2 regions of the Bradyrhizobium sp. UFLA05-153 genome follow, and region 2 is predicted to be linked to the other one. Evidence: predicted binding sites of a transcription regulator. Region 2 holds the regulator's gene; the other holds the start of a gene.

Region 1 (5,326 bases), on a different contig from region 2:
CGCCTTCTTGCCCGCCTGAAGCCAATACCCTCCTGCCTTTTCGAACAGTCCCGCCTCCGTAAGGTGGAGTGCGAGAGTCTCGGGTTGTGTCTCCACAATTTCCGGGAACCGTTCTTCGAAGACGTCTGCGATGGTGGCATGCAGCGCTGCGCGTCGGCTCTTCAGAAGCCCCGCTTCCGCCGCGTCCCGCACGAGCGCATGCTTGAAGGTATAGACCGCACGAGGTATCTCGCCCCGGCAGAATATCAATTCCGCCCGAACCAACGTGGCAAGCGCCTCCTCAAGCCTTTGTCTTGGCAGCCCGGCAACAGCGCTCAGCAGTTCGTAAGAGAACTCGCGTCCTACGACTGCGCCGATCTGAGCCACGTCCTTCACTGGGGCCAATCGGTCGAGTCTGGCCATCAGCGATGCGTTCAATGTCGTTGGAATCGCCATCGAGGGTAGCGGACGGCTGAGCATGTAGTGGTCGTCCCGCTCCTGCAACAGCCCGGTTTCGAGCACGGCCTTCGTCAGTTCCTCGACGAACAGTGGCACACCGTCGGTACGGGCGAGGATCTGGTCCATGACCTCCTCCGGGAGCGTCTTGCCGGCAGTGATGCGCTCGACCAATGCCGCCCCGTTGCGCCGATTCAGTCGTGTGAGCGAAACCGTCGTCACGTGCGCATGACCAGGCCATGGCGGCGTAAACTCTGGTCTCGCGGTGATGAGCAGCAGCACTCGAAGTCGCGGCACTCTCTCCAGTGTAACCGTAAGCAGCTCCAGCGAGGTCGGGTCCGCCCAATGGGCATCCTCGAAGATGAGGAACACTGGCTGCCGCGCCGCCAATGCCTCGAGCTGAGCCAAGAACGCCGCCAGCGTCATTTCCTTGCGTTTCTGCGGACTCAGTTCGGGCAGACGATAGCGGTCACTGATCGGCAGCGACAGAAGGTTGGCCAGAGCCGGCACCACGCGGTCTACGTCAGCGCCAGACCGCAAGAGCAGAGCTTCAAGCTTGGCGAACTTTTCCGTCGGGGTCTCGCCTCGCTCGAATCGGGTGGCACGCTCGAGGTTGGCGATTAGTGGATACAGCGCACTGTTGGTGTGGTGCGCCGAGCAGAAATGGCGCACCGTGATGTGTGGTTCGGCCCGGAGTCGCTCTTGAAGCGCCAGCGCGATGTGCGACTTACCAATACCTGGCTCTCCAGTTAGAACCACCACGCAGCCTTCGCCTGACGCGGCATGCTGCCAGCGCCGCAACAGCATCTCGATCTCCTCGTTACGCCCAATGAGCGGTGTCAATCGAGTCTTGCGTTGCGCCTCGAAACGGCTTTCCACACCGCTTATCCCGAGCACCTGCCAGGCCGGTATCGGCTCCGCCCAACCCTTGAGCGCGATAGAGCCGAGATCGCCGTATTCGAAGTATCCGGCGGTGAGCTGGTGCGTACTCTCGGAAATCAGCACCATACCGGGCTCGGCGAACTGCTGCAGGCGAGCAGCCAGGTTCGGTGTTTCACCAATGACCGCCTGCTCCTTGGCGGAGCCTTCGCCGGTCAGATCGCCCACGACTACCATGCCGGTGGCGATCCCAACGCGGACCTGTAGCTTGGCGCCGAAATCTATCCGGAGGTTGGCTACGGCATCGACCAGCGCCAACCCCGCGCGTGTCGCCTGCTCGGCATCGTCCTCGTGCGCCTGGGGGTAGCCGAAATAGGCAAGCACGCCATCCCCCATGTACCGCGCGATGATGCCCTCATTCCGCGCGACGATCTCCGCGATGCAGTCGTGATAGGCGCCGATTACCGAGCGTAAGTCCTCTGGATCCAGTCGGGCAGCAAGCGCCGACGAGTCCACCAGATCGCAAAACATGACCGTGAGTTGGCGCCGCTCGGCGCTGTCCCGCGGCGCTGGTTTGGCGCTCCTTTGGGCCGATACAAGGACTTCACCCTTAAGTTCTGCAATCGCGCGCAGAATCTTTCGCCGGTGACCAAGCAGGACGCCGAGGTCCTTGAGGTCCTGCTCTGTGAGATCGCTGACGACCGAGAGGTCGATGGCGTGCTCGGCGAAACGCTGGGCGTACTCTCCCAAACCAATCGATGCTAGCCACTCTGCAATACCGGTCATGGCATACCTACGGCCTGTGCGATACGATGCTAATGCGCCAGCAGGACAGGCAAATCCGCGTGCTCCATGACATGGCTGGTGGCACCGCCGAATATCATTTGCCGCAACCTGTTGCGGGTGAAGGCTCCCTTTATCAGGAGATCGCAGCCCTGAGCTCTGGCCGCATCGAGGACCGCCTCGCCGGTGTTGCGATCTCCCAGTTCAACGCTCACCAGTTTGGCGGGAATGTCATTGTACTGCAATTGGCGAACTATCTGGTCCGCGGATGGGCCTGCCACGTCCTGTCCGCCAATCACCCTCAGCAACGTAACCCTTTCGGCCAAACGAAGCAGCGGCATCGCAAATGCGTTTGCACGAGCCTGTTCGGTACTCCCGTTCCAGTGGATCACGATGTTTGTCGCAATGCTTCTCGGCACGTCTGGTGGTGCCAGCAGGACAGGCCTGCCACTCTCGAACAGCGCAGACTCAATGACGCGGCGGTGAGGGCCGGCGGCATCCACGTCGGACCGCGGCATTACGATGATGTCGAAAGCACGTCCATAACTTCCGACAAAATCCTCACCTTCAGGTGCATTATCGAACCAGTCGAAGCATGGCCGGTTCGAGCTTGCGGTCGCCTTCGGAACCTCGTGCTTCAACATGAACGCCTCGAATGAACGACGCAGTTCGGCGATCTCCTCCTCACTCCTCTCATGGTACGAATCCAAGGAGAGCCCGGTAGCCAACTCTGCGACGACATATTGAGGTATGCTGAACCGGAGCGGAAAACCTTCGACATAGGCGCCAGTCCGTTGCGCCAGTCGTACCGCGACCTCGAGCGCGGATGTCATCATCGCCATGTTGTAGGTCGGTACTAGAATCGTTTTCATTCTCAACCCCCATGCTGGACACAAATCTCAGATGCGGCGCTGCTCATCTCCCAATGCAGTGACTTCCGAATGCTAGCTGTTGCCGAGGCAGACCGTTGGTGAGGCGCCAGCCATCCAGCACCCGGCGGCTTCTCGACCTCCATTTGGCGCCGCCTCACTTTATGATAGTATTGCCTGACGCGCCATTCGATGTCAGGCTGGCAAATAACGTCGTCTCTCCAACGGCGATCGCCACCTGCGTCCTTTCATCGTTCACTGGCAATCAAGAACGCACCGGGTGGCATCGCGACGGTCTTCTGCATCGTCGCGGAGTCTCAGTTTGACCACTACAAGAAGCGGTTGGCTGCTCGCTGCTCCGCTCTGAGAAGAGGCGCGAAAGCAACCATTGCTGATCGTCCAGTTGGGCCGGACGCAATCATTGTGATCGCTCCTGGCCCCTCGGGCAAATCACCGCGTCGGCTGCGAAGACGCTCCAAAGGACGCCCCGTGCCGCCAACCTCATGTCCGCTGGAAAGCCACGCGTCGCCTGCCCCTACAAACAGAGACGTCGGCAGCGGCGTCCCATCAGGGACGACGCTGTCATCGAACTGTCATCGAATATGCCGAGAGCTGTTGGCTTCGCTATTCGGGACCCACCATGGACTATTTCAAGCGCTTCAACTTCCTGTTCGCCGCCCCGGTGTTCGATGCCGACGACCTCGAGGGCATCCGCTTCAACCAGATCATCGAGGAGATCCAGCGCTCCGGCTTCGAGGTCGTGAGGGCCCGCAAGCTCGAGGATGCCGAGATCGCCGTGCAGACAGACGCCGCCATCGGCTGCATGGTGGTCGACTGGGGCAAGAAGGGGCTGGAGGGCAAGACCGCCGCCCTGATCAACCTGATGCGTCGCCGCGGTCTCGACTTCCCGATCATCCTCCTGATCCGCCGCAAGCGCTTCGAGGACCTGCCGGTCGAGGTGCTCGACTTTATCGACGGCTACGTCTTCCTGTCCGAGGAGACCCCGCCCTTCATCGCCAAGAACCTGATCAGCCGGCTCAAGCAATATGCGGAGACGCTGAAGACGCCGTTCTTCGGCGCGCTGGTCGACTATGCCGAGGAAGGCAACCAGCTCTGGACCTGCCCCGGCCACAATGGCGGCATGTTCTATAGCCGCAGCCCGATCGGCCGTGTCTTCGTCGAGCATCTCGGCGAGTCCGTATTTCGCGACGACCTCGACAATTCCGTGCTCGATCTCGGCGATCTCCTCACCCACGAAGGACCGGCGCTGAAAGCGCAGAAGGAAGCCGCCCAAATCTTCGGTGCGGAAAAGACCTATTTCGTGCTCAACGGCACCTCGACCTCCAACAAGGTTGCACTCGGCGCACTCGTCACCGACGGTGACCTCGTGCTGTTCGATCGGAACAACCACAAGGCTGCCCATCACGGCGCGCTGATGATCAATGGCGGCATCCCTGTCTACGTGCCGACCATCCGCAATGCCTGGGGCCTGATCGGCCCGATGCGCTGGGAGGAACTCGACGAGAAGGCCTTGCGCGAGGCGATCCGCAATCATCCGCTGGTCAGCGATCGCGACGCCTGGCGCAGGGAACGGCCGTTCCGCGTCGCCGTCGTCGAACAATGCACCTATGACGGCACGATCCACAGCGCCGAGATGATCTTGAAGCGCATCGGCCACCTCTGCGACTACATCCTGTTCGACGAGGCCTGGGCCGGCTTCATGAAGTTTCATCCGCTCTATGCCGGGCGTTTTGCCATGGGTCTGTCGGGCCTCACGCCAGACGCACCCGGCATCATCGCGACGCAGTCGACCCACAAGCAGCTCGCGAGCTTCTCGCAGGCGTCCCAGATCCACATCAGGGACCGCCATATCCGCGGCCAGAAGCGGCGCGTCGAGCACCGCCGCTTCAACGAAAGCTTTATGCAGCACGCCTCGACTTCGCCGTTCTATCCGCTGTTCGCCTCCCTCGACGTCGGCGCGCAGATGATGAAGGGCCGCTCGGGCGAGGTGCTGTGGGACGACACGATCCGCCTCGGCATCGAACTGCGCAAGAAGATCCGCGCCATGCGCCGCGAGTTCGAGGAGAAAGAACAGAACGTCGAGCGGCGCTGGTTCTTCGAGCCGTTCGTCCCCGATCGCGTTGCCATTCCGGATGTGAGCCGGCCGGGCGCCGCGCATAACGTCGCCTGGGAGACGCTCTCGACCGACGAGCTTGCCACCAATCCCGCGCTTTGGCAGCTCGGTCCCGACAGCACCTGGCATGGCTTCCCCGGCATGACCGAGGGCTTTGCCATGACCGACCCGAACAAGCTGACGCTGCTGACGCCAGGGTTCGATCGCGCCACCGGCACCTATGCCG
Region 2 (5,326 bases):
GGACACGGCGAGCGGATTGCCGCCGAAGGTCGAGCCGTGCGAGCCAGGCGTCATGCCTGAGGCGGCTTCGGCGGTCGCAAGGCACGCGCCGATCGGAAAGCCGCCGCCGAGTGCCTTCGCAAGCGACATCACGTCGGGAGTCACGCCGAGACGGCGATGGGCAAAGAGATCGCCGGTGCGGCCCATGCCGGTCTGCACCTCGTCGAAGGCAAGCAGAAGACCATGCTCGTCGCAGAGCTGGCGCAGCGCGCGATAGAAGGCGGGAGGAGCCGAGCGTACGCCGCCCTCGCCCTGGATCGGCTCGATCAGGATGCCTGCAGTCTGTGGGCCGATCGCCTTCTTGACGGCTTCGAGGTCGCCATGCGGCACCTGGTCAAAGCCGTCGAGCTGCGGGCCGAAACCTTCGAGATATTTTGCCGAGCCGGTCGCCGCGAGCGTTGCCAGCGTGCGGCCATGGAAGGCGCCCTCGAAAGTGATCATGCGGTAGCGCTCGGGATGGCCCTTGGAGGCGTGATAGCGGCGCACCACTTTGATTACGCATTCCATCGCCTCGGCGCCCGAATTGCAGAAGAACACGAAGTCCGCAAAGCTCTCGTTGCAGAGCCTGACTGCCAGCTTCTCGCCGTCCGGGCTCTGGAACAGGTTCGACATGTGCCAGAGCTTCGTGGCCTGCTCCTGCAAGGCCTTGACCAAAGCGGGATGTGCATGGCCCAGCGCATTCACGGCGACACCCGAGGTGAAATCGAGATAGCGCTCGCCATTGGTCGCGACCAGCCAGCAGCCTTCGCCGCGCTCGAAGCCGAGCTCGGCCCTGGCGAAAACGGGAAGCAAATGCGTCGCGGCGCTTTTGGTCATGACGGTCACTTGAATGTTGAGGCTGGCTCACGAGACTGCCTTGCGCAGCGCATCGTTGACCTGCCCGGAAAACGAAACGTGCCGCCTTTTAAGGGCGGCACGTGTCACCATTTTATGCTTGGAAAAACCGCTGTCAATGCCGCCAGAAGGCCCTGCAAGGCGTGCGGCCGTAGTCTTGCGGTGGCATTTTTGAGTTCTTTTAGCGACGGAACATGTGGACGCGGAGCCGCAGACTCTTGCGCGGGAGTCACGCCATATTGTAGCGTTTCCCCTGTCAGATACGACATCTCGTGCAGCAGTTCTGATCCTCTTAGTCCTCATGTACCGGCGTAGCGTTCAGGTGCGTTTTCGCGCCCGGCGAGCCTTAAGGGATTCTGGCGGCACGGGTTTTTCGAGGCTTAGACATCGCCACGCGGCCCCAAGGGATTGGCAGGCGCGCGGCGAGGGGAAGGGTGCAATGACGGTTTTGACCTGGTCCGACGATCGCGTCGAGCAATTGAAAAAGCTCTGGGAAGCCGGGCTTTCGGCCAGCCAGATCGCTGCCGAACTCGGGAATGTGACCCGCAACGCCGTAATCGGCAAGGTGCACCGGCTGGGCCTGTCCGGCCGCGCCAAGAGCCCGTCCTCGGCGGCTCCCCGGCCGCGCAAGGCGCGCCCGGCGCAGCACATGATGCGGGTGAGCCGCCCGATCTCGCGCGGCAACACCGCCCTCGCCCAGGCCTTCGAGGTCGAGGTCGAGCCCGATCCGATCACCTATGACAATGTCGTTCCGATGAGCCAGCGCCTGTCGCTGCTCGAGCTCAACGAGGCGACCTGCCACTGGCCGGTCGGCGATCCCTCGAGCCCGGATTTCTTCTTCTGCGGCGGCAAGTCGCTCTCGGGCCTGCCCTACTGCGCACAGCACTCGCGCGTCGCCTACCAGCCGGCCGCCGACCGCCGCCGCGCACCGGCCAAGCCCGGCACGCGCTGAGTTCAGCCACAAACGACAACGTCCCGGTGCAAGGCCGGGACGCTTGATCGAGAAACGTCAGCACGCCATCCGGCGCGCTTTTTTACGTCTGCTCCGCCTTCGCGAAACGATCATCCAGCGCGTAGCCGGCGCCACGGACGGTGCGGATCGGGTCCTGCTCGCGACCGAGATTGAGCAGCTTGCGCAGGCGGCCGATGTGGACGTCGACGGTGCGCTCGTCGATATAGATGTCGCGGCCCCAGACGCTGTCGAGCAGCTGCTCGCGCGAGAACACCCGGCCGGGATGCTCCAGGAAGAACTCCAGGAGGCGATATTCGGTCGGGCCGAGGTCGATCGGCCGACCGGAGCGCGCCACGCGGCGCTTCTCGCGGTCGAGCTCGATGTCGCCAAAGGCGAGTATGGTCGCGAGCCGCTCGGGGCTTGCACGCCGGAGCAGGCCTTTCACGCGCGCGAGCAATTCGGGCACCGAGAACGGCTTGACGATGTAGTCGTCGGCGCCGGTCGCAAGCCCGCGCACCCGCTCGCTCTCCTCACCGCGCGCGGTGAGCATGATGATCGGCAGCTGCTTGGTCTCGGGCCTGGCGCGAAGCCTGCGGCACAGCTCGATGCCGGACAGTCCCGGCAGCATCCAGTCGAGCACGATCAGGTCGGGAATGTGCTCCTTGAGGCGGGTGTCGGCGTCGTCGCCGCGCATCACCGTCTCGACATCGTAGCCGTCGCCTTCGAGGTTGTAGCGCAACAACTCGGTCAGCGCTTCCTCGTCCTCAACAACCAGAATGCGTGCGCCCATAGCGTCGTCGCTCCTTAAGTGTTCGGCACGGTCGTGGCGAAGGTCGTCATATCGCCCTTCGGCCGCTTGTCCGCGATGGCCTGACCTTCGATCATGTAGAAGACGGTCTCGGCGATGTTGGTCGCATGGTCGCCGATCCGCTCGATGTTCTTGGCGCAGAACATCAAATGGATGCAGAACGAGATGTTGCGCGGATCCTCCATCATGTAGGTGAGGAGCTCGCGGAACAGCGAGGTGCAGATCGCGTCGACCTCCTCGTCGCCCTTCCACACCATCATCGCAGCCGGCAGGTCATGCGCGGCATAGGCGTCCAGCACCGACTTGACCTGCTGCTGCACGAGGTCGGTCATGTGTTCCAGGCCGCGGAACAGCTTCAGCGGATGGAAATCAGTCTCCAGCGCGGCGACGCGCTTGCCCATGTTCTTGGCGAGGTCGCCGATCCGCTCCAGATCGGTCGCAACGCGCATGGCGCCGACGATCTCGCGCAGGTCGACCGCCATCGGCTGCCGGCGTGCGATCGTGAGCACGGCGCGCTCCTCGATCTTCTTCTGGAGCGCGTCGATCTCGGCGTCGGTCGCCACCACGCGCTGGCCGAGCGCGACGTCACGGCGGATCAGCGCATCGACGGAATCGACGATCATGCGCTCGGCAAGGCCGCCCATCTCCGCAACGAGTCGCGTGAGCTCCTGGAGGTCGGTGTCGAAGGCCTTTGCGGTATGTTCAGAAGCCATTTCCTGTCTCCTCAGCCGAAGCGGCCGGTGATGTAGTCCTGGGTGCGCCGGTCGCTGGGCGACGTGAAGATCTTGCTGGTCTCGTCGAACTCGATCAACTCGCCAAGATACATGAAGGCGGTCTTGTCGGAGACGCGCGCCGCCTGCTGCATGTTGTGGGTGACGATCGCGATCGTGTAGTTCTCTGCGAGCTCCTGGATAAGCTCCTCGACCTTGGCGGTCGAGATCGGATCGAGCGCCGAGCAGGGCTCGTCGAACAGGATCACCTCAGGACGCACCGCAACGGTGCGGGCGATACAGAGACGCTGCTGCTGGCCGCCGGAGAGCGACAGGCCGGAGGCGTTGAGCTTGTCCTTGACCTCGTTCCACAGCGCGCCGCCGCGCAGCGCCTTCTCGACCCGGTCGTCCATCTCGGACTTGGAGATCTTCTCATAGAGGCGGATGCCGAAGGCGATGTTCTCGTAGATCGTCATCGGGAACGGCGTCGGCTTCTGGAACACCATGCCGACGCGAGCGCGCAGCAGATTGAGGTCGAGCTTGGTGTCGAGGATGTTGGTCTGGTCGAGCATGAGCTGACCGGTGGCGCGCTGGCCCGGATAGAGATCGTACATCCGGTTGAAGATGCGCAGCAGGGTCGACTTGCCGCAGCCCGACGGACCGATGAACGCCGTAACGCGGTTGGTGCCGAGCGTCAGGTTGATGTTCTTCAGCGCGTGGTGCTCGCCGTAATAGAAATTGAGGTTGCGCACCGTCACCTTGGCCGGAGCCTCAGGCAGCGTCGGCGACGCCTGACGTCCGGTGGAACTTACGGAAACGGACAGATCGCTCATTTTGCAGTCCTCTCGGCGCCAAGAATGCGCGCGCCAATGTTCAGGGCAAGCACGGTCAGGGTGATCAGCAGCGCCCCGCTCCAGGCCAGCTGCTTCCAGTAGGCGTAGGGGCTCTGCACGAAATTGTTGATGGTGACCGGCAGATTCGCCATCGTCTTGTTCAGGCTGAGGCTGAAGAACTGGTTCGACAAGGCGGTGAACAGCAGCGGCGCGGTCTCACCGGCAACGCGGGCGGTCGCGAGCAGCACACCGGTGATGAGGCCGGAGCGCGCCGCGCGGTAGGCGATCCGCTTGATCACCAGCGAGCGCGGCAGGCCGAGCGCGGAGGCCGCTTCGCGCAGCGCGTTCGGCACCAGCAGCAGCATGTCCTCGGTCGTGCGCAGCACCACCGGGATCACGATGACGGCCAGCGCGAGGGAGCCGGCGATCGCGGAGAAGCCGCGCATCGGCACCACCACCGCGCCATAGATGAACAGGCCGATGATGATCGAGGGCGCGCTGAGCAGGATGTCGTTGATGAAGCGGATCACCGAGGTCAGCTTGTCGTTGCGGCCGTACTCGGCGAGATAGGTGCCGGCGAACAGGCCGAGCGGCGCGCCGATGCCGACGCCGATCACGGTCATGATGATCGAACCGATGATGGCATTGCGCAGGCCGCCTTCGGTCGAGCCCGGAGGCGGAGTGTCCGCGACGAAGAGCTGAAGGTTCAGACCGGTGAGGCCGTTGTAGAGCAGCGTGATCAGGATCAGCGCGAGCCAGGTCACACCGAAGGCGGCGGCTGCGATGCAGAGCCCGCGGATCACGATGTCCTTGCGGCGGCGGCGTGCGTAGATCGGGTTCATGGCGTCACTTCCCCGCCTTCTGTTCCAGCCGCAGCAGCATCAGCCGCGCACCGGCCAGCACGAAGAACGTGAGTACGAACAGCAGGAGGCCGAGCAGGATCAGGCCGGACTGGTGCAGGCCGTCGCTTTCGGCGAACTCGGATGCGATCGCCGCTGAGATCGTGGTGCCCGGCGCGAAGATCGAGGAGGAGATACGGAAGGAGTTGCCGATGATGAAGGTCACCGCCATGGTCTCGCCGAGCGCGCGGCCGAGTGCCAGCATGACCCCGCCGATGATGCCGACACGCGTATAGGGGATCACCACGCTG

Evidence for each region. Region 2 encodes PhoB, which activates phosphate uptake and scavenging genes when phosphate is short. Its sites were predicted from a motif close to TGTCATNNANCTGTCAT; they were not measured.
Region 1: a site for PhoB is predicted at 3,547-3,563, ahead of Q2941_RS00355 (Orn/Lys/Arg family decarboxylase). Genes of this name have one in related genera too.

What each region holds. Positions count from the first base shown of each region.
Region 1 covers NZ_JBBIAM010000001.1:71,447-76,772, reverse strand. The annotation lists gene Q2941_RS00365 (AAA family ATPase) at 1-2,100, opposite strand, end outside; gene Q2941_RS00360 (universal stress protein) at 2,130-2,969, opposite strand; gene Q2941_RS00355 (Orn/Lys/Arg family decarboxylase) at 3,607-5,326, shown strand, end outside.
Region 2 covers NZ_JBBIAM010000072.1:25,667-30,992, forward strand. The annotation lists gene Q2941_RS32640 (aspartate aminotransferase family protein) at 1-855, opposite strand, end outside; gene Q2941_RS32645 (GcrA family cell cycle regulator) at 1,313-1,825, shown strand; gene phoB (phosphate regulon transcriptional regulator PhoB) at 1,908-2,615, opposite strand; gene phoU (phosphate signaling complex protein PhoU) at 2,630-3,346, opposite strand; gene pstB (phosphate ABC transporter ATP-binding protein PstB) at 3,358-4,176, opposite strand; gene pstA (phosphate ABC transporter permease PstA) at 4,173-5,018, opposite strand; gene pstC (phosphate ABC transporter permease subunit PstC) at 5,023-5,326, opposite strand, start outside.